Regions from separate parts of the Micromonospora sp. C81 genome, predicted to be linked through region 3. Evidence: riboswitches for the same ligand, from Rfam matches in the RefSeq annotation. Region 3 holds a riboswitch; each other region holds the start of a gene.

Region 1 (7,503 bases), on a different contig from region 3:
GACGCTCACGTTCACCGGCTCCGAGGACTCGTCGTTGCAGACCAGCTTCGTGATCGACGACGTGACGTTGCAGGCGAGCTGACCGCGTACCCGCAGAAGCGAGCCGCCGCCGGGGCTTCCCGGCGGCGGCTCGTCGCGTCGTGGGTCAGGGGAGCTGCGGGTAGAGCGCGGCGACGCCGCCGGCCAGCCCGGCCTGCACCTGGCGGCTGAGGTCGTCGGCGAGGATCTCGTACGCGTCGGCCTCGATGCCGTCCACCCCGATCCGGGCGATCGTCGCCGGGTCCAGTTTCGGGCCGGTGACGTCGGCGGCCATGTCGGTGTCCAGGTAGCCGACGTGCAGGCCGGCGACCCGGATGCCCCGCTCGGCGAGCTGGACGCGAAGGACGTTGGTCATCGACCACTCGGCGGACTTGGCGGCGCTGTAGGCCCCGTGGATCGGCAAGCCGAACCAGGACAGCACGGAGAGCACGTTGAGGATCGTTCCGCCGCCGTTGCCGGCGATGACCGGCGCGAACGTCCGGACAGTCGAGAGGGTGCCGATGTAGTGGGTCTCCAGCTCCAGCCGGACGAGGTCCAGGTCGCCGTCGAGCAGATCTGTCCGGGTGTCGATGCCGGCGTTGTTGATCAGCAGGTTCACGTTCCCGGCCAGCTCGGCGGCTGCGGCCACCGAGGCGGGGTCGGTGATGTCGAGGCGGACCGGCGTCACGCCGGGCAGGTCGACGCTGTCGGGGTTGCGGGCGCCGGCGTAGACGGTGGCGCCCCGGGCGAGGAGTTCGGCGGCCAGGTGTCGGCCGAGGCCACGGTTGGCGCCGGTGACGAGAGCGGTGCTTCCAGCGATCTTCATGGCCGTCACGCTATCCGACCTGACTTACGTTCACCAAAGTCAGCTACGTCACGACGGTGACCCCCCTGAATCGGGAATGCGACCCCGAGGCGGCCACAACCCTGCCGGTGACGGCTCGTATCCTTTCCGCGAACCTCCGCACGAGCCGAGATGGGAGACGGTGTGAGCAACCAGGCCGAAACGTTGGAATTCCAGGCCGAGGCGCGTCAGCTCCTCCAGTTGGTGGTCCACTCGATCTATTCGAACAAGGACGTCTTCCTGCGGGAACTCATCTCGAACGCGTCCGACGCCCTGGACAAGCTGCGACTGGCCACGCTTGTCGACAAGGACCTCGTCGCCGACACCGACGACCTGCACGTCGCCCTCGAGGTCGACCGGGACGCCCGCACCCTCGCCGTGCGGGACAACGGCATCGGGATGACCCGCGACGAGGTCGTCCAGCTGATCGGCACCATCGCCAAGTCGGGCACCGCCGAGCTGCTGCGCAAGCTGCGCGAATCCGCCGACGCCCACGCCTCGCAGGACCTGATCGGCCAGTTCGGCGTCGGCTTCTACGCCGCGTTCATGGTGGCCGACCGGGTCACCCTGCTGACCCGCAAGGCCGGCGAGACCGGCGGCACCCGCTGGGAGTCCACCGGCGAGGGCACCTACTCGATCGAGTCGGTCGACGAGGCGCCGCAGGGCACCACGGTGACCCTGCACCTCAAGCCGGTCGACACCGAGGACAACCTGCACGACTACACCGCCGAGTGGACCGTCCGGGAGATCGTCAAGCGATACTCCGACTTCATCGCCTGGCCGATCCGGATGAGCGTCGAGCGGCCCGGCGCCGACGGCGAGGCCGCCACCAGCGAGGTGCAGACCCTCAACTCGATGAAGGCACTCTGGGCTCGACCCCGCGACGAGGTCGACGCCGCGGAGTACAACGAGTTCTACAAGCACGTCAGCCACGACTGGGCCGACCCGCTCGAGGTCGTGCACATGAAGGGCGAGGGCACCTTCGAGTACGAGGCGCTGCTGTTCCTGCCCAGCCACGCCCCGCTCGACCTGTTCTCCCCGCAGGGCCGCCGCGGCGTCCAGCTCTACGTCAAGCGCGTCTTCATCATGGACGACTGCGAGGCGCTGGTCCCGACCTACCTGCGCTTCGTCAAGGGCGTGGTCGACGCGCACGACCTGTCGCTGAACATCTCCCGCGAGATCCTCCAGCAGGACCGGCAGATCCAGATCGTCCGCCGTCGCCTGGTGAAGAAGATCCTCGCCACGGTCAAGGACCTCAAGGCCAACCACGCCGAGAGGTACCGCACCTTCTGGACCGAGTTCGGCGCGGTGGTCAAGGAAGGGCTGATCGACGACACCGACAACCGCGACACCCTGCTGGACCTCCTGTCGGTCGCCTCCACCCACGACCCCGCCGAGCCCACCGACCTGGCTGGCTACGTCTCACGGATGAAGGACGGCCAGAGCGACATCTGGTACGCCACCGGCGAGTCCCGGGCCGCCATCGAGAACTCGCCGCACCTGGAGGCGTTCCGGGCCAAGGGCCACGAGGTGCTGCTGCTCACCGACCAGGTCGACGAGGTGTGGGTCGAGCGGGTCGGCGCGTACGACGGTCGGCCGCTGCGGTCCATCGCCAAGGGCGAGATCGACCTGGACACCGACGAGGAGAAGCAGCAGGCCGAGGCCGAGCGCGAGCAGCAGCGGCAGGAGTTCGCCGCCCTGCTCGACTGGCTGGGCACCACCCTGACCGACAGCGTCCGGGAGGTGCGTCTGTCGTCGCGGCTGACCACCTCGCCGGCCTGCGTCGTCGGCGACGCCCACGACCTCACGCCGACCCTGGAGAAGATGTACCGGGCGATGGGGCACGAGCTTCCCCCGACCAAGCGGATCCTGGAGATCAACCCCGGTCACCCGCTGGTGTCCGGGCTGCGCAAGGCCCACGAGCAGGGCAGCGACCAGGCGGCTCTGACCGAGACCGCCGAGCTGCTCTACGGCCTGGCGGTGCTCGCCGAGGGCGGTGAGCTGACCGACCCGGCCCGCTTCACCCGGACGCTCGCCGACCGGCTGGCGCGCACCCTGTAGCTGGCGTACCCCGTCAAGCGGCGGGCTTCCCGGGTCACCGGGTGGCCCGCCGCCGGCGGTGGCCGGCTACCAGCGGTTCCAGTGGGCGAACCCGTCCGCGTCGGCCCGCGGACCGGGCTTGAAGTCGGTGCCCAGGGTGTACGCCACCGGCGTGAGCGCCACCTGCACGACGGTGTCGTAGGGGATGCCGAGCAGGTCTGCCATCTCCCTTTCGTAGCTGAGATGGCTCGTGGTCCACGCGGTGCCGAGCCCGCGTTCCCGAGCGGCCAGCATGAAGCTCCAGAACGCCGGGATGACCGAACCCCAGGCCCCGGCCTGCCCGCGCACGCTGGCCAGCTCGGCGCGGGACTCGACCCGCAGGCAGGGGATGAGCAGCAGCGGCACCTCGTGCAGGTGGTCCGCCAGGTGTTGCAGGCTGCCGGCGATCCGGCCCCACTGCTCGGAGGCGAAGTCCATCCGGCTGAAGGCCGGCCCGGTGCCGCCCGACGCGGGTGGCGGTGCCATCAGCCCGAGTCGCCACAGTCGGGCGACGGCGGCCCGGGTCTGCGGATCCTCGACGAAGATGAAGTCCCAGCGTTGCCTGTTGCGGCCGCTGGGGGCCTGAAGCGCGATGCGCAGGCAGTCCTCGATCACGTCACGGGGGACCGGGCGTCCCAGGTCGAGACGCTTGCGGACGGCGCGGGTCGTGCTCAGGACCTCGTCGGCGGACAGGCCCAGTGTGCGCGGCCCGCTCTGCCCGGCCGGGTTGGTGTCGCTCATGCGGGAACTCCCACTCGTTCGGTCAGGTCGAGGTTGGCGATGACCGCGGGAAGGAGCCCGGGAAACCGGTCATTGATCTCGTCCGCACGCAGTTCGTGTCTGCGGAAGCTGCCGTTGGGCGTGACGCGGAGGACGCCGGCTGCCCGCAGCACCTTCAGGTGATGTGACAGCGTGGACATGCTCACCTCGGACAACGCGTCGAACTTCCCGCAGACGACCCCACCGGCCTGCGCCAACTGTCGTACGACACTCAGGCGCACCGGGTCGGCGAGGGCGCCGAGCACGGTGGCGAGGTCGACCGAGGCGAGATCGGGATGATGCAGGGCTCTCATGGACGCCATGCTAGCTTTGATTTCGTGATTTCGAAAATCGTCCAAATGATGAGCGGAGCACGGTCATGCCGGTCGACACAGTGATCTTCAGCGGGGAGGGCCCGCACGCCGATCCCTGGCACCCGTTGTCCGAGACCAGCGCGGCGATCGCCAAGCTCGTCGGCGAGGCGGGCCCGGTGGCGATCGTGACCACCGTCGACCAACTCGCGGCCGCACTCGACGGCGCCCGCCTCCTGGTGGTGAACGCCAGCGCCGACCGCACGGCCCCGATCCCGCAGGACGAGGAGTTCGGCCGCGTCCTCGACGCCTTCCTGGCCCGTGGCGGCAGCCTGCTCGCCACGCACAGCGCGACGATCGCGTTTCCCCAGCTCGCGACCTGGCGGTCCACGGTCGGCGCCGCCTGGGACCACGGTCGGACCTTCCACCCGCCGATCGGAACCAGCCTCATCCGACGCACCGACATCGAGCACCCGATCACTACCGGTCTCGTGGACTTCGAGGTGCACGACGAGCGCTACACCGACCTGGAGTTGCTCGACGGCGTCGACGTCGAGACTCTCTACGTCCACGACGAGGGTGGCGACACCCACCCGCTCGTCTGGGCGCGCACGGCCGGGAGCAGCCGGATCGTCTACAACGCACTCGGTCACGACGCCCGGTCGTACGAGTCGCCGGGACACGTCGAGCTGCTGCGGCGCATCGTGCTCTGGCTCCGTCACCGCATCTGATCCGCAACGGTCCACGGTGGTCACTGCACATTGACCACCCACCCGCAACCGCTACGGGTGACGCCCCGCGTACCCCGGTGAAGAACTTCACAGGGGTTGGGCGATCGTCACCGACCGTGCCTAACGTCGGTCGGGTTCGCCACTGCGGACACCACGGCCGGCAACGCCAAATCCTGCCCCCGGTCGGTGGAACCCAGTCACCCGGGCAGGAGCGGGGGACCCAAACGTTCCTCGGTGCACGTCACCTCGGGGTGAAGCCGCCATCGTGCGGCCGGGCTCCTCGGCCCGAACCCGACAGCTCACCTCGCCGGCGTGGAGGAAGTTCACATGACGTCTGTCTACACGCCCCGTCACCGACGGGTCACCACCCGCCGTCTCGCCGTCGGCACCCTGGCCGTCGGTGCGGTCACCGGTGCTGTCGCCCTCTTCGGCCCGGCCGCCCCCGCGCAGGCCGCGGTCAACTGGGACGCGATCGCCAAGTGCGAGTCCGGCGGTAACTGGAAGATCAACACCGGCAACGGCTACTACGGTGGCCTGCAGTTCTCCCAGAGCACCTGGGCCGGCTACGGTGGCAAGAAGTACGCCGCCCGTGCCGACCTGGCCAGCCGCGGCGAGCAGATCGCCATCGCCGAGAAGGTGCTCGACGGGCAGGGCATCGGCGCGTGGCCGACCTGCGGCAAGAAGGGCGGCTCGTCCGGCGGCTCCGCCACAAAGCCGTCGACGAAGTCCACCGCGAAGCCATCGACGAAGTCCACGCAGAAGCCCACCGCGAAGTCCACGGCGAAGCCCACCGAGCAGCAGGAGCGGCCCTCGCGGCGGGAGCAGCCGGCGACCCGCAACCACGAGCGCACCGCGCCGACCACGGGCGGCCAGACGTACCTGGTCAAGCCGGGCGACACCCTGTCGGAGATCGCCGACAGCCACCGGGTGACCGGCGGTTGGCAGGCGCTCTACGAGCACAACCGGCAGCTGATCGGGGCCGACCCGGGCCTGATCTTCCCGGGTCAGCGGCTCAGCCTCTGACGGTCTTCCCGGGTCAGCGGCTCAGCCTCTGACGGATGACACACGAACGCTCGGCCGGGTCACCGGCCGAGCGTTCGTACGTGTGGTGCGATCAGCCCGAGCGCCCGTACCCCGGGGGAAGCCGTCACGCCGCGGAGGCGGATGCCTTCGACCCTCGGTGCGACGTGACCGGGCCGGCGTTCCAGCCCCAGCGGGGCGCCGGTGCGCTGCCCTCTCCGGACCAGCCCGTGCCGCCCTCCTCGTTGTCGCCGCCGTCGGTGGTCATCTCGACCGGGGCGGGTGTGCTGCGGGCCAGTCGCATCGACTGCTCCGCGCCGGCGCGGGCCGCGCACGGCCAGGACTGCCCGGCGCACTGAAGGTTGCGGCACTGACCCTCGTCGTCCGGCTCGTGGGCGCTCAGCACGTCGATCGCCAGTTGCCAGAGCAGCGGGTCGGTTACGTCGTGCGGCCGCTCGGCAGTGCGACTCGGCCGGTTGCTGGTGTCGTCGTCGGACATTGTGGGTCCCCCCTTGTCAGGCTGTACCCCACAAGGGTCACCCGTCAGCCGCCGGTTAAACCGCCGACCTGCTGTGATGTGTCTCCGGTCGCAGCGGTCGCCGGGACGCCGCACGCAGATCGGTCAATCCGGCAGCAGCGGCATCTCGACGCCCGGCTCCCGGCCGAGCAGGACCGCTCGGGTCAGCGCCGTTGAGCCGAACCGGTCACGGACCGCGTCCACCGCGGCGTCCAACTCAGCGCCCGGATCGCGGTGAAACGGCAGCTCCGGTTGCACGGGGTTGTCGTCCAGGTTGCCCACTGAGACACCGATCAGTGTGACACCACGACGATCGATCTCGGTCAGCGCGGCTCGCAGCAACGCGCGCGCGGCGGCGAGCAGCGGCGTCGTGTCGGCCGTCGCCTTGCCGATGGTGTGCGAGCGGGTCGCCCGGGTGTAGTCGCCGAAGCGCAGCCGCAACACCACGGTGCGACCGGACCGCCCCGCCGCCCGCATGCGGCGGCTGACCCGGTCGACGAGGCCGGCGAGGATGGCATCCAGCTCCGCCGGGGCATGCGGCGTGCGGCTCAGCGCATGCTGCGCGCCCATCGAGCCGCGCCGCCGGCTGACCTGCACAGAGCGAGGATCGCGGTTGTGCGCCAGGGCGTGCAGGTGCCTGCCGGCGCCCGACCCGAGCAGCGACACCAGGGCGGCCTCACCGAGCCGGGCCACCTCACCGACCGTACGGATCCGGCGTTCCCGCAGCTTCGCTGAGGTGACCGGGCCGACGCCCCACAACCGCTCGACCGGCAGTGGGTGCAGGAACGCCAACTCGGCGTCCGGTGCGACCACCAGCAGACCGTCCGGCTTCGCCACCCCGCTGGCCACCTTCGCCAGGAACTTCGTGCGGGCCACACCCACCGTGATCGGCAGGTGGACCCGTTCACGAACCTCCCGGCGCAGCCGCTCGGCGATCTCGGCCGGCGACCCGACCAGCCGCCACAGGCCACCGACGTCCAGGAACGCCTCGTCGATGGAGAGCCCCTCGACCAGTGGCGTGGTCTGCCGGAAGATCTCGAAGACCGCCCGGCTCGCCGCCGTGTACGCCGACATCCGGGGCGGCACCACGATCGCGTCCGGACAGAGGCGGCGCGCCTGCTGACCACCCATCGCGCTGCGTACGCCTCGCGCCTTCGCCTCGTAACTGGCCGCGAGGACCACGCCGCCGCCGACGATCACCGGCCGCCCCCGCAGGCGCGGGTC
Region 2 (7,503 bases), on a different contig from region 3:
GGTGGTGTAGAGCGTTTTCGCCGAGGCGGCGCGGCGAACGCGGCCCGCCGGCGGGCTACTCAGACCGGGGCGAGCACCCGTGACCTGACCCGGATGGGGCATGACTCATCGCAGGCCGCGTTGATCTATCAGCACGCCACGGCCGAAGCGGACCGTGCCATTGCCAGGCGCTGCACCAGGCGTTGCGGGTGGACCGGAATGGGCCCGGTAAGCCGGTAGGCAGCGCGAGCAAGACCAAAGGCAAGCCGGGCAAGAAGTCCGGCAGCAAGAAGGGTAAGAAGGGGTCAGCGGACCGGGACGGGGCCGGGGATGACCGTGGCTAATGGCACGCTAATGGCACACGGCATGACGGCTCACCTCGGAACATCGAAGGCCCTGACCGGGACTCGCGTCCTGACCAGGGCCTTCGCAGTGGAGCGGGTGACGGGAATCGAACCCGCACTGTCAGCTTGGGAAGCTGATGTTCTGCCATTGAACTACACCCGCAGGCGGCACCACTGTACCCGAGTGGTCGATCCGGTGCACCCAGGCACCCCCGCGAGCCCACCACGCCAGGCGCCCAGGAAGAAGTTTCCGGACGGCAACATATGGCCGTTCTCAAATGCGTCGATGAGTTGTAACGTCTGCCACACGTTGCCAGCCACGGCGTGACACACCCCCTGCCGCGCCGCCAGAAAGAGGTGGGCCCATGGGACCCCGTCCCAACCTGCTGACCCGGCGTGCTGCCGGTGTCGCGTCGACGACCCTCGCGCTGCTGCTCAGCACCGCTGCGGTGGGCGTCGTTCCGGCTGCTTCGGCCTTCTCCGCGGCGCCCGGTGGCGCCTGCGTGGAGCCAGCCGACAGCCACTCCAACGCCCGGCTCAAGCCCGGTGCGGCGGCCAAGCACGACCCGAACGAGTTGACCGCGCAGCAGGTCCGCGAGCGGGACGCGGACCTCGCCGCTGCGTTGCGCGAGCGCGCCAACTTCCGTACCGGCGCCGGTGCGACGGCGCTGGCCACGGTCACCATCCCGGTGGTGGTGCACGTGATTCAGGAGAACAGCACCCGGGCCGGCGGCAACATCCCCGACTCGCTGATCACCTCGCAGATCACCGTGCTCAACCAGGCATACGCCGGTGCGACCGGCGGAGCGGTCACCGCGTTCGCCTTCCGACTCGACAAGATCAACCGGGTGACGAACCCGTCGTGGTACCCGATCGTGCAGGGCTCGTCGGCGGAGCGGTCGATGAAGTCCTCGTTGCGGGTGGGCGGCAAGAACACCCTCAACATCTACCTCGGTGAGCTGAGCAACGACCTGCTGGGCTGGGCGACCTTCCCGCAGCGCAAACTGAGCAGCATGGACGGCGTGGTCGCGCTGAGCGAGTCGCTGCCGGGCGGCACCGCCACCAACTACAACCAGGGCGACACGGGCACCCACGAGGTGGGCCACTGGCTGAACCTCTACCACACCTTCCAGGGCGGGTGCGGCGGCTCGGGTGACAGCGTCAGCGACACCCCGGCCGAGGCGTCGCCGGCCTACCAGTGCCCGACCGGGCGCGACACCTGCTCGGCGACCGGGCTGGACCCGATCACCAACTTCATGGACTACACCTACGACTCGTGCATGTACCAGTTCACCGCCGGGCAGGCCAGCCGGATGCTGACCGCGTGGAACGCGTACCGGGCGGCATAACTTCCCTGCGTACGACCGGTGCCGGCCCCGTCACGACGGGGCCGGCACCGGTCGCTTTCTCCCCAGGACCAGGTCAGGCGGCCGAACACTGGACGTTGCGGCTGCGGCGGGCCGGGCGAGCCTGCGGTACGGCTGAAGGTGCGGCCGGGGCCAGTGGGTCGAGCCACACCTGCACCTCCGGCCCGCCGACGGCGACACCGAGGCCGTGCTGCTCCCGGCGGGCCAACATCGCCACGTCGACGGTGAACTCGAACAACCGCCAGTCGACCTGCGGCTCCGCCCGGGCGCCCTGCGCCAACCGTGCGACCCGGAGCGGATCGGTCACCGGACGGGCGCGACCCGCCACGTATGCCTCGTCGTCGCTCTCCTCCGGCGGGAACGAGTGCAGCGCGTAACGGCCGTCGCGTTCGAGATCGCGGCGCTTCGGAGAGTCGACGATGAAGCAGAACAAGCCCTCGTCGGTGATGACCGGGGAGACCGGATGGACCCGGGGCCCGCCGTCGGCGCGGACCGTGGCCAGGTAGCCGAAGCCTGGCCCGTACTGCTGGAGGAGAACGCGGATCCCGTCGGCGAGTCGGGGCTCGTCGGCGGCGAATTCGGACCAGGAAGCCATGCGGGCATTCTATCGAACAAATGTACGAGCAGCGACCTCGACTCGCTGGTCATCGGCACCGAATCCTGGCACTTTCGGCAACGCAGCTATGGTGGTCCGATGCTGCTCTCCGACCGCGACCTGGTCTCCGAGATCAAGGCCGGCACGCTGGGCCTGGAGCCGTTCGAGCCCACCCTGGTCCAACCCTCCAGCATCGACGTCCGACTCGACCGGCTGTTCCGGGTCTTCAACAACCACCTCTACACGCACATCGATCCGGCGATGCAGCAGGACGACCTGACCTCTTCGGTCGAGGTGCCCGACGGGGAGCCGTTCGTGCTGCACCCGGGCGAGTTCGTGCTGGCCTCGACGCTGGAGGTCATCTCGCTGGGCGACCAGCTCGCCGGCCGACTGGAGGGTAAGAGCTCCCTGGGCCGGCTCGGGCTGCTCACGCACTCCACCGCCGGCTTCATCGACCCGGGGTTCTCCGGTCACGTGACGCTGGAGCTCTCCAACGTGGCGAACCTGCCGATCACCCTCTGGCCGGGCATGAAGATCGGGCAGCTCTGCATCTTCCGGCTCTCCTCGCCGGCCGAGCACCCGTACGGCTCGGCGGTCTACGGCTCGCGCTACCAGGGCCAGCGGGGTCCGACGCCCAGCCGCGCCTGGCAGCACTGGCGCACCTGGCCCACCCGCTGACGGGCTGAGGCACCACGGTCAGACGACGAGGGCCCGCCGCGACCGATCGCGACGGGCCCTCCTGGTCACCCAGGATCAGCCTGGGCGGCCGTAGCTGTGGATCGGGCCGTCGTCGACCTTCTTCATCTTGACCGGTTGGCCGGCCTGCGAGGCGTGCACGACCCAGCCGTTGCCGACGTACATGCCGACGTGGTGGATGTCGCTGTAGTAGAAGACCAGGTCGCCGGGGCGCAGGTCGGCCTTGCTGACGTCCTTGGTGACGCGGCTCTGCTGAGCGGCGTTGTGCGGCAACGACACCCCGGCCTTCGCCCATGCGGCCAGCATCAGCCCGGAGCAGTCGTACGAGTTCGGGCCCTCGGCACCCCACACGTAGGGCTTGCCGATCTGCGCGCAGGCGAACTTGACCGCCGTGCCCGCAGCGCCGCCGGGATAGCTGCCGGGGCAGGGCGCCGGACGCAGCGGACCGCCGCCCCCGTTGCCGTACACCTTGAGGCGCAGCTTCTGCAGCCGGTCGATCTCCTCGTTGATCTGCTTCTTCTTGGCCGCCAACTGGGCCTCGGTGCGGGCCAGCTGGGCCACCATCTCGTCCAGCGGCGCCTTCTGCGCGGCCAGCTCGTCGCGCAGGTCGGCGACCTCGCGTACGTCCTGCTGCTGGTTGTGCGCGAACCGGTCGAGCATTTCGAGCTGGCTGACCACCTCGCTGGGTGACCGGCTGCCGAGCATCGCGTTGACGGTCGAGACGGTCTCGCCCTTGTACGCGCGCACGGCCAGCGCGCTGACCTTGTCCATCGCGGCGTCGACCTGCCGCTCGAGCGGGGCGATGCGGGCGGCCAGCGCGTCCGCCTGCTTGCGCTTGACGGCGAGGTCGGCGCGGGTGGCGTTGTGCCGTTCGATGATCGGTTCGAGTGTGTTCCAGTCGGCGTCGATCTGGCGCTCGATCTCGGCGACGGACGGGTCGGCGTGGGCGGCCGTGGCGCTGCCCGTCAGGACGACGGCGACGCCGACCAGTGCGGCGAGAGCGGTGGTGAAGCGGGACCAGCGTGGGCGCGGCACGATCGACGTCGGGACGGCGAATGCCGACCGCTCGGACGACGGCCGCGGGGCATGGAGTGCCACCGGGGTTCCGTACTCCTTCTTCCTGACCGCCTACCGGGTTAGCTGACGGGTTCGGGCGGGAAGTCGGCGCCCTACCGCAGTGGCTGCGGATTCACCCCGAGGGACGTGGGTCCCCGGTTCGCTCGGAAACGACTCGGCGGTGTCGGTCCGTTACCGCCCGGGATGGGCGGAGCTGCTGTCGGGCCGACAAATGACCAGAGTAGAGACGCCCGTTACCGATCCGCAACCCGTACGGCCGTGACACTCCGTACCGATTGGGTGGGGGTCACCGACCGTGCGTGAAGAATTCTTTCTGAACAAGTAGATAGATGGAAAGGTATTGACGCGGACTCTCCAGCGGCGCGATGGTGACCTGACCTCTACCCGCGAGAATCTAGGGGGTTCGATGCACCATCCAACCGTGTCGGCCGGCTGGCGCGCGCTGCTCGCCACGACCGTCGTCGCCGCCGCGAGCGCGGTGCCACTCTCCACGGCCGCCAACGCCGCACCCACCGCCGATCGCCAGCAGCAGTACGCCGCCGCGGCGACCGAGTACGGCGTGCCGACGGGCGTGCTGCTCGGCGTCTCCTATCTGGAGTCCCGCTGGGACAGCAACGCCGGCACACCGAGCACGAGCGGCGGCTACGGCCCGATGCACCTGACCGATGCCCGCCACGTTGCCGCTCTACCCGGGCGCGGCCACCACGACGCCGGCGCCGAGGACCCACGCGGTGACGACTCCCGGCCCTCCCGGGTGCCCGCGCCCCGACCCGTCGAGGCACCCGCACCGACCGCCGCCGCGTTGCAGACCGTGGACGCGGCGGCCGCACTGACCGGTGCCACCCCCGAGGCGCTGCGCACCGACGCGGCGGTCAACATCCGGGGTGGGGCCGCGTTGCTCAGCGCGTACCAGCGGGAGTTGGGTGCGCCGGTCGGAGCGGACACCGACCCGGCGGCCTGGTACGGCGCGGTGGCCCGCTACGCCGGTGCGGACAGCGCCGACGCCGCCGCGGCCTTCGCCGACGAGGTCTTCACCACCATCGCCGCGGGCGAGTCCCGGATGACCGACGACGGCCAGCGGATCACCCTGCCGGCGCGCGCGGTACAGCCCGAGCGCTCCCGGTTGGACCGGCTGGGCCTGCGCCGGTTGGCCCGCCCGGACGGGCTGGAGTGCCCGCGCACCATCTCCTGCGAGTGGATCCCGGCACCCTACGAGGCGTTCGGCGACGGGGACTACGGCAACCACGACCTCTCCGACCGGCCCGCCCGGCAGAAGATCGAGTACATCGTCATCCACGACACCGAGGCGAGCTGGGCGACGACCCTGAAACTCGTCCAGGACCCGACGTACGTGAGCTGGCACTACTCGCTGCGCTCGGTCGACGGGCACATCGCCCAGCACGTCAAGACCAAGGACGTCGGCTGGCACGCGGGCAACTGGTACGTCAACGCCAAGTCGATCGGTCTCGAACACGAGGGCTTCGCCGCGCAGGGCACCTGGTACACGGAGGCGATGTACCGGACCTCGGCGAAACTGGTGCGGCACCTGGCGCTGCGGTTGGGCATCCCGCTGGACCGCCAGCACATCATCGGCCACGACAACGTGCCCGGCACCGTCGCTTCGACCGTGCGGGGGATGCACTGGGACCCGGGCCCGTACTGGGACTGGACGCACTACTTCGACCTGCTGCACGCACCTCGGCTGGACACCGGCACCCCGGCCACCGGGCTGGTCCGGATCGACCCGGACTACGCCACCAACCAGCCGGCGTTCACCGGTTGCGTCACTGCGGGCGTCCCGTGCGCGCCGCGCGGCTCCTCGTCGGTCGTGCTGCGGAGCGCACCGTCCGCGGACGCGCCGCTGGTCAACGACATCGCGCTCCGACCGGACGGCACCCCGAACACGATGGCCGTGTCGGACCACGGGGCCCGGGCATCAGCCGGGCAGACGTACGCGCTCGCCGGACGGCAGGGCGACTGGACCGCCATCTGGTACCTCGGGCAGCGGGCCTGGTTCCACAACCCGGCGTCCGCGCCGACCGCCAGTTGGACCGTCGGCGTCGTGGCCACGCCGAAGCCCGGTCGGACGACCATCCCCGTGTACGGAAGGGCGTACCCGGAGGAGGCGGCGTACCCGGACGGGGTGCCCTACCAGACGATCTCGCCGTTGCAGTACACCCTGGCCGCCGGACAGCGGTACGCAGTCGGCGCGGTGCTGGCCGGCGAGTACTACCGGGCCAGCACGTTCGACGGCTCGTCGCCGGGCGACTGGACGGTGATCCGCGGCAAGAACCGCTACGCGCAGATCCAGTTCGGCCACCGCATCATGTACGTCGATCTCGCTGACGTGCAGTTGCTGCCCTCCCCGGTGGGCGCGCCCCGCTGACGAACAACGACGGCCCCCGGTCGGTGACCGGGGGCCGTCAGTGCGTGATCTGGATCAGCCAGGTCTGCGGAACCCGGCGACCGGCATGGTGTTGATGCTGGACACCTGCACCGGTTTGCCGGCACGTGGCGCGTGCACCATCTGGTTGTTACCCAGATAGAGCCCGACGTGACTCAGCCCGGAGAAGAAGAAGACCAGGTCACCGGGGCGAGCATCAGCTCGCGCAACCGCCTTGCCCTCGTTCCACTGGTCACCGGTGTGGTGGGTCAGGGAGATCCCGGCCGCCTTGTAGGCGTACTGGGTCAGCCCCGAGCAGTCGAACGAGTTCGGGCCGGTGGCACCCCAGACGTACGGCTTGCCGACCTTGCCGCAGGCGGTCTTGATCGCGGTGCGGGCGGCCTCGCTGACCACTCCGTTGATGGTCGGGCAGGCCGCGGTCTTTACCGTGGTCTTGGGCATCGACGCCTCGAGCTGCTTGATCTCGGCGTCGATCTGCTTCTTCTTGGCCGCCAGGTCGTTCTGCTGCTTGGTCTGGGTGACGATCAGCTCGTCCAGCTTCTGCTTCTCGCCGTCGTACTTGGCCCGCACGGCCAGCACGCCCTCGACCTCCTTGCGCTCCTGCGCGGCCAGCCGATCGAGCACGGTGAGCTGCTCGGCGAGCGTGTCCGGCTTGACGCTGACCAGCAGCGAGCCGATGTCGTGCGACGGTCCGGAGATGTAGTAGCGGGAGGCGAGGTCGCCGACCCGGTTGAGCGCCAGCTCGCTCTGGAGCGCCAGCGGCTCGATCTTCTTCTGCAGGCCCGCCGACTTCTGTCGATTGACCTTCAGCTGCGCCCGGACCTTGTTGTACTGCTCGATGGTGGGCTCCAGCTGCTCCCACTTCTTGTCGATCTGCGCCTCGATCTCGTCGACCGTCGGATCGGCGTGAGCCGGTGCGGCGAGCAGACCGGCGCCGACTGCGGCGGCGGCGACCAGGACGAGCAGACGGTGGACGCCGCGGCGCAGGCCACCTGACCGAGCAGACGTGTTCAGGCCGTGACGATGAGGGGGCATGGTTGC
Region 3 (7,503 bases):
TCCACCGACTGCTCTTCCGTCGGCGCGCTGGGCAGTGCGGCCGTGTAGCCGGTCTTCTGCACGGTCTCGATCAGGTCGTCCGGCGTGACGGCGTCGGCGTACCGGACGGTCGCCTTCTCCGTGGCGTAGTTGACTGTGGCACTCACGCCGTCCATCCGGTTGAGCTTCTTCTCGATCCGGGCGGCGCAGGCTGCACACGTCATCCCGCCGATCGCCAACTCGATCCGGTTCGGCGCCTCGGGCAGTGGTCTGCTGCTGGTGGTGGTCATCGTCTGGTCCCGTCAGTTGTGCCCGTGCCCGGGGGTGCCGTGGTCGGCGCCCCCGGTCGGTGCGGGTCCGCTCGGGTCGCCCCCGGTGAGTGGGGCGTCGGCCGCTGGAGTGCCGGCCGCTGGGGTGCCGGCGACGACGGTGAACTCGGCGGTGTGCACCGCCCCGCCGTGCCGGAAGTCGAGGTAGAGCCGGTAGCTGCCAGCCGACGGCACCTCGGCGAGGAAGGTGACCGCGGGGCCGGGCCGGGTCCGCCCGTCGCCGGGAGTCCCGTCCGGGTGCACGTGCAGGTATGCCAGGTCACCCCGGCGCAGGGCCACCAGGTGCCCGTACGCGCCCAGGTAGGGCTCCAGGTCGGTGACCGGCTGCCCGCCCCGACTCACCGTCAGGGTCAGCGGTGAGGTGCGGCCAGGCTGCAGCGAGCCGGTCAGGGTGACGGTGTAGCCGTCGACGGTGGTGCTGGTCGAGGGGGCGGGCAGCGGCCGTTCGGTCAGCTCACCGGGGACGGTCACGTCCACCCCGAGGGTCAGCGCCTCGCCTCCGGTCGGGGTGAAGTCGGCGAACGCCCGCCACAGCCCGGCACCGGCCAGCGGGGTGTCGACCCGCCAGGTGCCGTCCGCTGCCAGCTCGGGGTGCACGTGACGGAAGCCGGAGAGGTCCCGCCGGGCCACGATCAGGTGCATCTGCTTGTCGTGCGCCACGTCGTACCGGGTCACCGGTTGACCGTCCGGCCCGGCGATCCGGAAGGCGAACTCGTCCGCCGGGGCGTCGACCGGTTCGAGGGTGTAGCCCCGGTCGGAGACGAGCAGGCCGCCGGGGAGCCGGTCGGTCGTCTCGTCGTGCTCGCCCGTCGCATGGGCGCCGTCGCCGTCGTGCCGGCCCTCGACCACCGGGGCGCGGTCGACGACCCGGCCGATCCCGTACGTCGTGCCGAAGACCGCCGCGAGGCCCACGGCGAACCCGGCCAGTCTCGTCACGGTGCGCATGCCCGCCCTCCGATCACGCGTCGACGAGGTCGTAGCCGGCCTCGTCGACGGCAGCCCGGACAACTGCCGGGTCGAGGGGCTGGTCGCTGCTGACGGTGACCCGGCCGGCCGCGAGGTCGACCTGGACGTCCTGCACGCCCGGGATCGCGCCGACCTCGGCGCTCACCGCGCTGACGCAGTGCCCACAGGTCATGCCCTGCACCTGGTACGTCGTGTTGACCATTGGAACGCCTCCCTGAACGGATTACCCGTACCCGGTGGGGGTATCCCACCCGAAGACGACCGTACCATACCCCCCAGGGGTACGCTATCCTGGTTCGCATGACCGCACCCACCCCGATCCGCGGGTACACCGCCAGCAAGGACCAACTGCTCACGCGGCTCCGCCGCGTCGAGGGGCAGGTCCGCGGCATCGAGAAGATGGTCGACGACGACCGCTACTGCATCGATGTGCTCACTCAGATCTCTGCCATCCAGGCCGCACTCGACAAGGTGGCGCTGGGGCTGCTCGACGGGCATGCCCGGCACTGCATGCACGAGGGGGCGGCCGAGGGCCGGGCCGACGAGATGGCCACCGAGATGATGGCGGCGGTCGGCCGGCTGATGAAGCGCGGCTGACGCCCCTCAGCCCGGCGCCGGGTCGAGACGGACGCGGCGCAGCAACTGCGCGTTGAGCGCCACCACGATGGTGGACGCGGACATCAGCACCGCTGCCACCGCCGGGCTCAACGCCACGCCGGCCCAGGCCAGCACACCCGCCGCCAGCGGCAGCGCCACCACGTTGTAGCCCGCCGCCCAGGCCAGGTTCTGTCGCATCTTCCGGTACGAGCCCCGGGACAACCGGACCACGGCAGCCACCCCGCGCGGGTCCGAGGACGCCAGCACCACCCCGGCGGACTCGATCGCCACATCGGTGCCCGCGCCGATCGCGATACCGACGTCCGCTCGGGCCAACGCCGGAGCGTCGTTCACCCCGTCACCGACCATCGCCACGATCAACCCTCGCCGCTGGAGCTCCGCCACCCGGTCGTCCTTCTCCCCCGGCAGCACCTCGGCGAAGACCTCGTCGACACCGGGCCGGAAACCGACCTCGGCCGCGACCGCCTCGGCGACCGGTCGGGCGTCACCCGTGATCATGGCGATGGTTCGGACGCCCTCGGCACGCAGCTCGTCGACGGCCCGCCGGGCCTCCGGACGCACCTCGTCGGTCAACGCGAACGCGCCGAGCACGGCGTCCGGCAGCCGCACCAGATGCAGCACCGCCGCACCCCGCGCCGACCACCGCTCGTTCGCCGTCACCAGCTCCGTCGGGAGCGACAGGCCCAGTTCCCGCAGCAGCGCCGGCCCGCCCACCGCGTACTCCGTACCGTCGATCGTCGCCTGCACACCGCGGCCCGGCAGCGAGCGGAACCCGGCGGCCGGGGCCGGGCCTGCGTGTCCGGCCGCTGCCACGATCGCCCGGGCCAACGGATGTTCACTGTCCGACTCGACACCCGCCGCGATCCGCAGCACCTCGTCCCGCCCGATGCCCGGCACCGTCACCACGTCGGTGACCGCGTGCTCGCCCCGGGTCAGCGTGCCGGTCTTGTCGAAGAGAACCGCGCCGACCGTCCGCATCCGCTCCAACGCCAACCGGTCCTTGACCAGGATTCCGGACCGCGCGGCCAACGCGGTGGAGAGCGCGACGACCAGGGGGATGGCCAGACCCAGCGCGTGCGGGCAGGCGATCACCAGGACGGTGACCGCACGCACCACCGCCTCGTCGGGCTGACCGAGCGCGGTCCAGACCAGCACGGTCAGCACGGCGGTGCCGGTGGCCACGTAGAACAGCGCCGCGGCGAAACGGTCGGCCAGCAGTTGGGTCCGCCCACCGGAAGCCTGGGCCTGCGCGACCATGCGCTGGATGCCGGCGAGTGCGGTCTGCTCACCCAGCGCCTCCACACCGACCCGGATCGCCGAGTCGGTGGCGACGGTGCCGGCCACCACCCGATCACCCGTCGACCGGGCGACCGGCCGCGACTCCCCGGTGATCATCGATTCATCCAGCTCGGCGCCGCCATCGATGATCCGCCCGTCGGCCGGCACCCGCCCGCCCGGGCGGACCAGCACCACGTCACCGACCCGCAGACCGGTCACCGGCACCGCCTCGACCCGGCCATCCGCCGCCACCCGCTCGGCCTCGTCCGGTAGCAGCGCGGCCAGCGCCACGAGCGCTCCCCGGGCCTGCCCGATGGCCTTCATCTCCTGCCAGTGCCCGAGCAGCATGATGGTGACCAGCGCGGCCAACTCCCACCAGAAGTCCAGGTCGAAGACGCCCACGCTGGTCGCCAGGGACGCGGTGTACGCCACGGTGATCGCCATCGCGACCAGCAGCATCATCCCGGGCGCCCGGTCCCGCACCTCCCGGACCGCACCGACCAGGAACGGCCAGCCGCCCCACCAGAACACCGCCGAGCCGAGCACCGGACCCACCCAGGAGCGGCCGGGAACGTCCCAGCTCAGACCCAGCTGGTCCCAGACCAGGTGGCTGGCCAGGACCACCGGGATGGTGAGCGCCAGGCAGACCCAGAAGCGACGACGGAACATCGCCGGATCGTGCCCGGCGTGCTTGTCGTGCTTGTCGTGCCCGGCGTGCTTGTCGTGCCCGGCGTGGTTGTCGTGCCCGGCGTGGTTGTCGTGCCCCGCTTGCTGCGGGGGCGTGGCCGGGGTGGCGTGCCGCTCATGGCCGGGATCGGGCGGTGATTGAGCGGGCATGTCTCCAACATGCCTGGCCGGGGACCGGCACGCGAGCGGTTCGGCGGCGACACTCCGTCACGACCTGCGTCCCCAAGCCGGGCTGGTTAGCATTCCCCACGATGACCCCCCGCATGCCGCTGCACGAACGGGCAACGGCGCCGCCACCCGGTGGCGTCGCTCCTGGCCGCCCGGGCCGGGCACTGACCATCCGTGATCGGATGGTCGTCGGTCAGCGATCCGCCGCGTCTCCCGCCGCGATTCCGCAGTGCGGATGAACCGACCGGCCCACTGACACGTACCCCGCACCGGATCGTTGGGAGTCTCGCCTTGGGTTCCGACCACACCCGCCCCGCTCCGTCCGCCCCGCCCCGGGTCCGGCGGATCCTCATCATGACGGTGGTGCCCCTCTTCGTCGCCACCGTGCTCGCAGCACTGCTGCTCTGGCCGCGCGGTGGGGCACCGGAGACCGACGGCGGGGCGGATGTGCCGCGCTTCCCCGGCACGGTGACCCGGGTGGTGACCGAACCATGCCCGCCGACACCGTCGAGCCCGGAGGGCACACCACGCGTCGGCGGCGGGCAGTGCGGCACTGTCGACGTCCGGGTGGACGATGGGCCGTCCGCCGGCCAGCAGGTGCAGACACCGGTGCCCGACGGGCCGGGCGCACCCCGGGTCGCGGTCGGCGACGAGGTCATCCTGGTCGAGCTGACCGATCCCACCGATCCCAGCACCAGCAACTGGAACATCTCCGAGCACCAGCGTGGCACCCCGATGCTGTGGTTGGCGGTGGTCTTCGCCGCGGCGATCGTCGCGTTCGGTAGGTGGCGGGGCCTGGCCGCGCTCGCCGGGTTGGCGGCCAGCTTCGCCATCCTGCTCACCTTCGTGCTGCCGGGCATCGGCGCCGGCAAGTCACCCCTGCTGGTGGCGGTGGTGGGTGCCGCCCTGATCATGTTCGTGGTGCTGTACCTGACGCACGGGGTCACCGCACAGACCTCGGTCGCGGTCCTCGGCACCCTGGGCAGCCTGGTGCTGACCGGCGTGCTCGCCACCATCGCGACGGCGGCAACCCACCTCACCGGCTTCGGCAGCGAGGACGCCACCACGCTGTCGATGTTCCAGGGCGACGTGGACCTGCACGGTCTGCTGCTCGCCGGGATCATCATCGGCTCGCTCGGGGTGCTCGACGACGTGACGGTCACCCAGGCGGCCACCGTCACCGAGTTGGCGCACGCCAACCCCGGCCTGACCCGGTTGCAGCTCTACCGGGCCGCGACCCGGGTCGGCCGCGCGCACATCGCCTCCACTGTCAACACCATCGTGCTGGCGTACGCGGGCGCGTCGCTGCCCCTGCTGCTCCTGCTCACCGCCGACGCGCGGCCGATCGGGCAGATCCTCACCAGCGAGTTCCTCGCGCAGGAGATCGTCCGCAGCGCGGTCGCGACCCTCGGCCTGATCGCCGCCGTGCCACTGACCACCGGGCTGGCCGCAGTGGTGACCGCGGCCGGGCGCACGGACGCCACACCGTCCACCGACGCTTCCGCCCCGCGACCTCAGCCGGACCGGGCGGAGGCACTGGCCGCACTCATCTCTCCGCGAGCGGGTCGCTCCGACGAGCCGGAACCGACGCGGACCCCACCCCCATCCACCGCCACCGACGGGTGGCCGGAGCCGAACAGGAGCACGGATACGGCATGGTGACACTCCTCAGCGTGACCAGATCGGGCGTCCACCCTGAGAACCACGTCACTGGTCACTCAACGCTATGGCGAAATGACGCTTTTGGTCGGCATCCAGGCGTAGCTCACACGGCCGACTCTCGGGTAACCTCGCTGCCGGTTACCGATGAAGGCGCGAAGCGGCGCCTGCGGTGCCACCGCCCAATCGCCAACCGGCGAATCGGGGACCCAGGTACGTGGGGTGAATCCGCGTCAGCGGTAGGGGCCACTTCCGCCCCGAACCCGTCAGCTAACCCGGTCGGCGGTCGACGGAAGGGAACATTGTGACGGCACCCCTACGCCGCTGGTTGACACCCGTGGTGGCCGTGATCGCCGCATTGACCGTGCTCGCCGGGCCCCTCCCGGCCCACGCCGCCCCGACGACCCCCACACCGTCCGGGCACGAGGAGGACGGCGAGCCGCAGCTGCTCACCGACGTCATCGAGCAGGCCAACCGCGACTACTCCGCCGCCAAGTCCCAACTGGACAAATCCAAGAAGCGGCAGTTGGAGCTGGCCCTGGAGGTCGACCGGGCCAAGGCCGACCTGGACGCGTTGACCCCACAGGTCGGGCTGATCGCCGCCCAGTCGTACCGGACCGGCCGGATCGGCGCGCTCGCGATGCTGCTGGAGAGCAAGGCTCCCGACGCCTTCGTCCAGCGCGCCGCGGTGCTCGACGAGATGAACATGGTCAATGAGAAGAAGCTCGCCGAGGTCAACACGGTGAAGGCCCGCGCCGAGCAGGCCAAGCTGGCCCTCGACGCGGAGGTCCGCGAGCAGCAGAAGCAGACCGCCCTGATGGCGAGGCGGAAGAGCGAGGCGGACAAGGCGCTCTCCCTCGTTGGCGGCAAGGGCTTCACCGGCGGCCTGGTGGACGCCACCTCGAAGGTGGCCAAGATCGGGCCGGGTCGCACCGCCGACGGTGACTGGAAGCCGCAGTCGTGCAGCGAGAATGACCCGACCACGTCCGGTTGCGTCACGCCCCGCACGCTGCACGCGTACAAGGAGGTCAAGGCGGCCGGCTACAACCGGTTCGTCGGCTGCTACCGATCCGGTGGGCCGTGGGAGCACCCGAAGGGCCGTGCCTGCGACTGGTCGCTGCAGAAGAGCGGCTTCGCCCCGTGGCACAACGATGACACCCGGAGGTACGGCAACAACGTCGCCGCCTTCCTCATCCGTAACGCCGACCGGCTGGGCATCTACTACGTGATCTGGAACCGGCAGATCTGGTTCCCGGCGACTGGCTGGAGTTCGTACAGCGGGCCGTCGAACCACACCGACCACGTCCACATGTCGCTGCTCTGACCCGCTGAACCCTCGCCGAGGGCCGTTCCGCGTCGCGCGGAGCGGCCCTCGTCGCGTCAGGCGGCGGCGGGCGCGGCCGGGTCGAGGGGCCCGGCCTCCTCGCCGAGCGTCGCGAAGCCGGCCGGCACGGCGGCCACCGGGCGGACCGCTCCGGCGGCGAGCCGGTACGACACACCGACCACCGCGCACCGCCCCTGCGCCACCTCGTCGGCCAGCACCGGCGACTGCCCGAGCAGCGTCTCGACGGTCTGTGCGATGTGGATGTCGACGATGCCGTCGATGTCCTGCACACCCTCGGTCTCGGCCCGGCGCAGGCTGGGCAGCACCGCGTCGACCACCGCCCGCAGGTGCCCCTGAGGTTGGGTGCCGGTCGTGGCGACCTCCCGGGCCGCCTGCACCGCACCGCACGAGTCGTGCCCGAGCACCACCACCAGCGGGGTGCCCAGCACTGTCACCGCGTACTCCACGCTGCCGAGCACCTCGGGGCCGGCGGTG
Region 4 (7,503 bases), on a different contig from region 3:
GTGAACCGCTCCGACGCGCTGATCTCCGACGTCTCCGGGGTGATCTCGGACTACCTCTACTCCGGCAAGCCCTTCGCGGTGACCGACATGGGCGACGAGGGTGACCGGTTCACCGAGCGGTTCCCGCTGGCCGGCGCGGGCTACGTGCTGCACCGGGACATGACGAACCTGGACGATGTGCTGGGCCGGCTGCTCGGCACCGATCCGATGGCACCGGAGCGCTGGGCGACCCGGCGGCGCTACCTCGGTGACTTCCCGGCCGAGTCGTACGCCGACGCGTTCCTGGACGCCGCCAGGCGCGAGCTGGAACCGGGCTGGAGCCCGCCGTCGCCCGGGCGGCCGGTCGAGCCGGACCGGGTGGCGGCCTCCCCCACCACCTGAGCCGCCGGGCCGCCGGGGGCGGCACCGCCTCGGTCACCCCCGGTGGTCCGGGGAGAGCAGCCTGGGCGGGCCGCCCGCTCGACCGACCGCTTGGCCAGCTGGGGAACGGTTGGACGGGTACGGTCCGAGGCGTCAGCTGTCGCGTGCCCTAAAATCGCGGGGCCGGAGGTGCTCGATGCGCACCGCCAATCCAGGCCGGTCCGGGGTGTTCCGGGCGAACGTCGCCACGGACGAGAGGTGGAGCTAGTGGTGCACCAGCGGATCCTCATGCGGGCCAAGAAGGGCCCCTTCGACGTCTACGCGCCGGAGGAGACCTTCGAACGCAACTGGATCGGCGACAACAACGGGAACCTGGTCTTCAGCCACGCCGCCCACAAGCTGCTCCGCACAACGACGGCGCAGATCACCTCCACCGAGTTCAAGATCGACCTGCGCGACGCCGACAAGATCAACGAGCAGTACGACGTGTACGTCATCCCGCTCGCCAACGCCTTCCGGCGCAGCTACGCGCATCGGGTGGCGGCCATGACCAAGCTGATCGAGCGGCTCAAGATCCCGGTGGTGGTTCTCGGGGTGGGCGTGCAGACCAACGTCGCCGGCGACCGGGAATACCTGCGCCCGATCGACGACGTGGTGAGCCGCTTCGTCCGGGCCGTGCTGGAGCGCTCGCACAGCATCGGGGTTCGGGGCGAGATCACCGAGAGCTACCTGCGCACCCTGGGCTTCTCCGCAGTCGACGTGATCGGCTGCCCGTCGATGTTCCTGCACGGTGACAGCCTGCGGGTGGAGAAGCGCAAGGAGTTCCTGACCCCGCACGACCGGGTCGCGCTGACCATCTCGCCGTACGTGAAGTCGATGGCGGAGGTGGTCTCCGCCCACCACCAGCGCTACCCGAACCTGCGCTACCTCCCGCAGGACCTGAAGACCCTCGGCACGCTGCTCTACGGCGACGCTCCCGCGGACCGCGGGAAAACCAGCGCGATCCCCGTCCACACCTCGCACCCCCTGTTCACGGAGGACAAGGTGCGCATGTTCGTGGACCCGTGGACCTGGATGGAGTACCTGGCCGGGTTCGACTTCGCCTTCGGTACCCGCATCCACGGCACCATCACCGCGCTGGTGGCCGGCACGCCGGGCTACCTCTTCGCGCACGACTCGCGCACGCTCGAGCTGGCCCGGTACTTCGACATCCCGCACCGGGTGATGGCGGACGTGCCGGCCGATGTCGACGCCGCCGACCTCTACGCGGAGGCCGACTACACGGCGCTGAACAACGGGCACAAGGCCCGCTTCGAAACCATGCTCGCCTTCCTCGCCAAGCACGACCTGGGGCACGCCTTCGCCGATGGCGACAGCGCCACCCGCTTCGACGAGCAGGTCCGCGCCACCACCTTCCCACCCGCCGTCCGCCCGGCCGGCGCCACCGGCTCCGATGTGCTGCTGGAACGGGTGCAGTGGCTGCGCGACCACAACCGAAGGCTGCTGACCGAGGTCGAGACCCTCAAGCAGCAAGAGCTGAGGACCCGGGTCAGGCAGGCGGTCGGCGGCCGGGTGCGACGCTTGTTGAATCGTTGACCCGCCGCGATCCTGCGGGCCGATCGCCGCGTGGGGCCGCCGGCCGGCCGGTGGCCTAGTATCGCGGGGCCTGGAGGTGACAGATGTGCCGCCTCCCGGGACACTGCCGGGCGATCTCCGGGGTCGGACGCCTCCGCCGCCGGACGAGAGGTGGAGCCACCGATGCATAAGCGGATCCTGTTGCGCGCCCGCAAGGGCCCGTTCGACGTCCTCAGCGCCGAGGAGACGTACGAGCGGGACTGGATCGGTAAGAACACCGGCAATCTGGTCTTCAGCCACGCCGCGCACAAGCTGCTGGCCACCTCCACGGCCGAGATCACCCCGTCGCGCTTCCGGGCGGACCCACGCGACGCCGACGAGATCAACGAGAAGTACGACGTCTTCGTGATACCACTGGCCAACGCGTTCCGTCATGACTACGCGAAGCGGCTGACGTCGATGGCCCGGCTGATCGAACGGCTGAAGATCCCGGTGGTGGTGCTCGGCGTCGGGGCGCAGACCGACGTGGACGGCGACCTGGAGCAGCTCCGCCCGATCGACGAGCCGGTCAGCGCGTTCTGCCGGGCGGTGCTCGACCGCTCGCACAGCATCGGCGTACGCGGCGAGATCACCGAGAACTACCTCCGCAAGCTGGGTTTCTCGGCTGTCGAGCAGATCGGCTGCCCGTCGATGTTCCTACACGGCGACAGCCTGCGCATCGAGAAGACGAAGGCGACCCTGGGCATCGACGACCGGCTCGCGTTCGTCATCTCGCCGTACGTCAAGGCGCTGGCCCCCCTCATCCTGCACCACCACCAGCGCTACCCGAACCTGCGCTACGTGGCACAGGACCTCTACACCCTCGGCACCCTGCTCTACGGCGACGCGCCGAAGCTGCGGGGCAAGACCGCCGACATGCCGATCCACACCTCGCACCCGCTCTTCGTCGAGGACAAGGTGCGGATGTTCATGGACCCGTGGCCCTGGATGGACTATCTCTCCGGGTTCGACTTCGCCTTCGGCACCCGGATCCACGGCACCATCACGGCGCTGATCTCGGGCATCCCCGGCTATCTGCTGGCGCACGACTCGCGCACCCTGGAGCTGGCCCGATACTTCGACATCCCGCACCGGTTGTTGCGCGATGCGCCGGCCGACGTCGACGCTGCCCAACTCTATGCGGAGGCCGACTACACGGCCCTGAACGAGGGCCACAAGGAGCGCTTCGCACGGATCACCGCGTTCCTCGCCAAGCACGACCTCGGCCTCTCGTTCGCCGATGGAGACAGCGCCACCCGCTTCGACGAGCAGGTCCGCCAGACCGTCTACCCACCTGCGGTCCGGCCGGTCTCCGCCTACTCTCCCGAGGAGTTGCTGACGCGCATCCAGTGGCTGCGGGACGAAACCCGGACGCTCCAGACAGAGGTCAATACCCTCCACGCGCGGTCACTGCGCGTGCGGGTCAAGCAGGCCGTCGCCGGCCGGGTCCGCCGGATGCTCGGAGCCAGGTGACCAGCCACCGCGTCCGCTTCATCCAGCTCACCCCCGTCGGTACGGGTCGAGCAGCGCCAGCACGGCAGCCGGGTCCTCCACGTGTGCGTTGTGGCCGAGACCGGGCAGCGTGACGACCGGTACGCCGTACGCCCTTAGCTGCTCGTCGGTGACCATCGGGTCGTGCTCGCCACGGGCCAGCACCACCGGCACGTCGGTCGCCGCCAGCAACGGGACCAGGTCTGGCTCGCCGACGCCGAAGGCTGTCGGGTCCATGGCGAGGCGCCACCGGCCGTCGACCTGACGCAACCCGGCGTCCACCACCGGATGATCCGGCGGGACCAGGCCGACCAACCCGGAGACGCGCAGGTAGCGGCGGGCCGCCTCGGTGCGGCTGGCGAACCAGCTCACCGGGCGCGCGGCGAGCTCGGCCGCGCGGGTCAGCTCGTCGGGTGACCAGACCGCCTTGATGCCCAGCCCGACCACCGCGTCCACCGGCATCCCGGCGGCGCGGGCGGCCAACGCCAGGCCGACCACCCCGCCCAGCGAGTGCCCGAGCACGACGATCCGGTCGCCGGCGACCAGGCCGTGGGCGATCCGCTCGGCGAACCCATCAAAGGAGTACGACGGCAGCGGGGCCGACCAGCCGTGACCGGCAAGGTCCGGTGCCAGCCACCGCCCGGGCCAGTGCTGCTTCAGCAGTGGGGCCGAGGGCAACCAGACGTCCCCGGTCGCCCCCATCCCGTGCAGCAGCAACAGGATCGGCCCACGGCCTGCCCGGCCACCTGATTCATCCACCACGGCCGCAGTCTCCCACGGTTCGCGAACGGGTACGAGGGTCGTCGATGCGGCGCAGGCCTGACCGCTCGGTGAAGACGCCGCGGGCGCCGGCCCCTTGTGGGGGACGGCGCCCGAAGCGGTCAACGTGCCTGGGTCAGGCGGAGTAGCCCCGGCTGGCGATCCAGTTGGCCAGGTCGATCGTGGTGATCCAGTACGACGGGTCGGCCGCGTTGGCCGAGTCGGCGATTCGCACGGTCCGGCCGTTGTCCTTGTAACCCACCACGGCGATGTAGTGCCCGCCGCCGTAGGAGTGCCAGCCGCCGTTGGTGTCGGTGGCGTCGCCGACGACGTTGGCCACCACACCGCGACCGTCGGTGATGGCCTTGACCACGTCGGCCTGGAGCTGGTCCATCTGGGCCGGGCTGGGCGTGCCGGCGAACATCCGGGTCCGGTACGGGGAGCCCTTCACCTCGGCGTTGAGCACCCGGGTGGTGTCCAGGGCCGAGTTGGTGCCCATCTCGGTGGTGCCCAGCTCGGCGCCGAGCTCGTTCTGGGTGCGGTCGATTCCGGCGGCGCTGAGAGCGTTGCGGGTGGCAGCCGGGCCGCAGTTGTAGTACGTGTTCTGCGCCTGGTAGTCGTAGTCGAGCACCTTGGTCGCCGGCGGCTTCGGCCGCTCCGGCTTACGGGTCAGGTCCGGGTTGCTGCTGGCCTTGGCTGCGGGCGACGCGGCACTGGTGGCCGGCGCGGGGGCGGCGGTGGTCGGTGCGGTGCTGGCCGAGGGGGACGCGTCGCGCGCCTCGCTGCGGGAGGCAGCGGTGTCGCTGCGCATCTCGGCGACAGTGGTCGCGGTGTGCTGACTGGCCGGGGCGTCGTCGGCGCTGGTGACCAGGGCGCCGGTGGTGGTGGCGATGGCGAGGGCCGCGGCGGAGGCGACAACGATCTGGTACGGACGCTCGGTGGTGAGGCGGCGGAGCTGACGCTTCAGGGTGTGCTTCACGGGGTCCTCCACGGATCGGGGGGAGAGCGGCACACCGGGGCCGGACCGGCATCCGGGCAGGCGCCAGCGCGCGGACGATGGTCCGCGGATGGTGAACCGCTCAGGGGAACGCCCGGCGTGGCCGGGCGGTTAGGCGATGACCCGGGGGGTCAGCTCACCGTCACTGGACGAATGAGCGGGGGCACCGCTACGCCGTGGAGGCGAAGGAACAACCGAGGGGTGGAAAGGTGATGCACGAGGATGGAACTCCTTCCGACACCGCCTACCGGGTTAGCTGACGGATTCGGGCGGGAAGATCGCCCTACCGCGGGCCGTGGCTCGCGGATTCACCCCGGACTTACTGATGGGTCCCCGGTTCGTAGATCACGATTGAGCGGGTCGGCGCGGCGTCGCCTCTTGCGATCGGTTACCGCACCGGACGGGACGACAGTACTGGCCGGCTCTCACCCTGCCAAGCCGGGTTCAGCTGCGTAAACCCCAATCGGCGCGACAATTTCTGCGCGTATTGCCGATGACGTGACTCGATGGGACAAGCGGTTACGGTGACGCCAACGGGCGACAACCGGACAGGTCGCCGATTATGCGGCCACAATCACGGGGACAATCGAGCCAATCGTGCCCGACGCCCGATTCGCCATTGACATGACCGGGCTCACATAACGGATCGGGCTCAACCCGCGCGAGCCGGGCGCCAACGTGCCACGAGGGCGGGACGGAACGCCCGGGTAGCCGCCCGGCGGGCGGGTACCGGGTTCGGCCGCAGCCGGGCCGCTGCCGCGTACGCCTCCTCGGCGAGAGTGCGGGCCGACTCGGCGGCCAGTTCCGCGTCCCGCCAGGCGGCCCGCTCCCGGGTGGCTGCGGCCTGGTAGTCGGCCAGCCTCGCGTCCCGGATCGCCCGGCTCAGCAGCACCTCCTGCTCGACCGGGTGCCGCCGGGGATCCCAACCGTGCCGGTGCCCGAACACGTCGCCGAACTGCGCCATGGTCAGGTCGCCCCGCCAGTGCGCCGCCGCCGCCGCGCGATGCAGGTAGCGCTCCCGGGAGGCGTACTCGGCGGGGGTGCGGGGGGTATGCGGGGTGGGCAGCGCCCCGGCCCCCGCGAAGCGACGCGCGGCCGCGTCCGCCTCGTCGTACCCGCCCCAGGCCCGCTCCATCTCCTCCTGAGCGGTCAGCCAGGAAGCCCGTCGCCGCCGGGCGTTCTGCCCCGCGCCGGCCGCGGCGACGGCCACTTCCTCGGCGTACCGGCGCAGGTCGACGGCCTCGGCCTCAGCCAACTCCCGGGCGGTGGGCGCCGCCGGGGCCGGGTCGTCCGTTGGCCGGTCCCGCTCGGGGCGGGCGGCCAGCACGACGAGTACGCCCAGTGCCAGCAGGAACAGGGCTGACCAGATGGCGGCGGCCTGCGGCACCTCGGTCACGAACTGGTAGAAGACGACGGTCTCCATGGTCGGCACCTCGGGGAGAGAACAATGCGGTGGGAGCCCCACCGGCCACCGGGCCACGGTGGGCCACGGATCGGCGAGGTGCGGGACGGGTGGATCGACAGGGCGCGGCGACGGGACGCTCGTCCCGGTGGATCAGCGCCCGGGTGGAGCCCGGGGCGCCCAGCTCCTCGGACCGTCCACGAGGGGCAGCCGTTCAGACCTGGCCGCGCACACCAGCGGCACTCCGGCCACCACGGCCGGGTGCGAGTCGACTGAGCAGACCGGGAAGGCCTTCTCGGCGGCTCCCTCAGCGACCGCCGGGGCCGCGTGCACGGTCGGCGTTGGCGCGGCGGTCGGCGTTGGCGCGGCGGCCGAGGCCGGGCCTGCGCCAAGCGCCAGGGCCGCGACGACGGCGAGGCTGGTCAGCACCCGTGTCGCCCAGCGCGCCACCCACCACAGGGGACAGGTGAACGCGACCGGAAGCACGCCCCCACGCTACCGTCACGCCGGGCCGGGCGCATCGACCACGGGCGTGTCGGCGTACGCCGCGCCGACCGCGCCGACCGCGCTGACCAGTGCGGACGCCTCAGCGCGAGTCGACGTACGTCGATCGACTGCTGGCCTGCTCGACGTCGCCGACGGCAGCTTCGCCGGCCTGGGCCTGGGTCCCGACGGCATCGGCGGTGCGGTCTTCGCGGCCGTTGACTTCAATACTGGCGGTGCGTTGCTGAGGGACGGCCACCTGGCGGGCCGGGCGGCGTGGAGCGAGCCGGCGCATCATCGGGGTCTCGACGAAGCGGTGCAGCAGCCCGGCGAGGACCAGGTTCACCAGTAGGAAGCCGAGCACCGCGACGGGGCCACGCCAGCCCTGGAAGCCCGT

What was found. Region 3 has a riboswitch for cyclic di-AMP ahead of KBX46_RS11410 (hypothetical protein). Riboswitches for the same ligand answer to the same signal wherever they lie in the genome.
Region 1: linked by a shared signal. The riboswitch ahead of KBX46_RS14610 (transglycosylase family protein) and the one ahead of KBX46_RS11410 (hypothetical protein) in region 3 are both predicted to bind cyclic di-AMP.
Region 2: linked by a shared signal. The riboswitch ahead of KBX46_RS33100 (NlpC/P60 family protein) and the one ahead of KBX46_RS11410 (hypothetical protein) in region 3 are both predicted to bind cyclic di-AMP.
Region 4: linked by a shared signal. The riboswitch ahead of KBX46_RS20265 (C39 family peptidase) and the one ahead of KBX46_RS11410 (hypothetical protein) in region 3 are both predicted to bind cyclic di-AMP.

The regions. Positions count from the first base shown of each region.
Region 1 is NZ_JAGPXS010000007.1:194,095-201,597, forward strand. It holds gene KBX46_RS14580 (M28 family peptidase) at 1-82, shown strand, start outside; gene KBX46_RS14585 (SDR family oxidoreductase) at 146-844, opposite strand; gene htpG (molecular chaperone HtpG) at 995-2,923, shown strand; gene KBX46_RS14595 (nitroreductase family protein) at 2,990-3,682, opposite strand; gene KBX46_RS14600 (helix-turn-helix transcriptional regulator) at 3,679-4,014, opposite strand; gene KBX46_RS14605 (ThuA domain-containing protein) at 4,080-4,742, shown strand; cyclic di-AMP (ydaO/yuaA leader) riboswitch at 4,897-5,069, shown strand; gene KBX46_RS14610 (transglycosylase family protein) at 5,070-5,765, shown strand; gene KBX46_RS14615 (hypothetical protein) at 5,890-6,261, opposite strand; gene dinB (DNA polymerase IV) at 6,385-7,503, opposite strand, start outside.
Region 2 is NZ_JAGPXS010000003.1:322,348-329,850, reverse strand. It holds tRNA gene KBX46_RS07710 (tRNA-Gly) at 413-486, opposite strand; gene KBX46_RS07705 (zinc metalloprotease) at 689-1,672, shown strand; gene KBX46_RS07700 (pyridoxamine 5'-phosphate oxidase family protein) at 1,746-2,285, opposite strand; gene dcd (dCTP deaminase) at 2,385-2,963, shown strand; gene KBX46_RS33100 (NlpC/P60 family protein) at 3,039-4,079, opposite strand; cyclic di-AMP (ydaO/yuaA leader) riboswitch at 4,093-4,228, opposite strand; gene KBX46_RS07685 (N-acetylmuramoyl-L-alanine amidase) at 4,465-6,444, shown strand; gene KBX46_RS07680 (C40 family peptidase) at 6,499-7,503, opposite strand, start outside.
Region 3 is NZ_JAGPXS010000005.1:107,701-115,203, forward strand. It holds gene KBX46_RS11380 (cation-translocating P-type ATPase) at 1-269, opposite strand, end outside; gene KBX46_RS11385 (hypothetical protein) at 282-1,253, opposite strand; gene KBX46_RS11390 (heavy-metal-associated domain-containing protein) at 1,267-1,476, opposite strand; gene KBX46_RS11395 (metal-sensitive transcriptional regulator) at 1,575-1,871, shown strand; gene KBX46_RS11400 (copper-translocating P-type ATPase) at 1,878-4,007, opposite strand; gene KBX46_RS11405 (YibE/F family protein) at 4,317-5,687, shown strand; cyclic di-AMP (ydaO/yuaA leader) riboswitch at 5,854-5,984, shown strand; gene KBX46_RS11410 (hypothetical protein) at 5,989-7,008, shown strand; gene KBX46_RS11415 (carbonic anhydrase) at 7,065-7,503, opposite strand, start outside.
Region 4 is NZ_JAGPXS010000012.1:101,624-109,126, reverse strand. It holds gene KBX46_RS20285 (CDP-glycerol glycerophosphotransferase family protein) at 1-381, shown strand, start outside; gene KBX46_RS20280 (polysaccharide pyruvyl transferase family protein) at 631-1,956, shown strand; gene KBX46_RS20275 (polysaccharide pyruvyl transferase family protein) at 2,119-3,447, shown strand; gene KBX46_RS20270 (alpha/beta fold hydrolase) at 3,475-4,227, opposite strand; gene KBX46_RS20265 (C39 family peptidase) at 4,361-5,215, opposite strand; cyclic di-AMP (ydaO/yuaA leader) riboswitch at 5,448-5,589, opposite strand; gene KBX46_RS20260 (hypothetical protein) at 5,874-6,644, opposite strand; gene KBX46_RS20255 (hypothetical protein) at 6,777-7,109, opposite strand; gene KBX46_RS20250 (acyltransferase) at 7,210-7,503, opposite strand, start outside.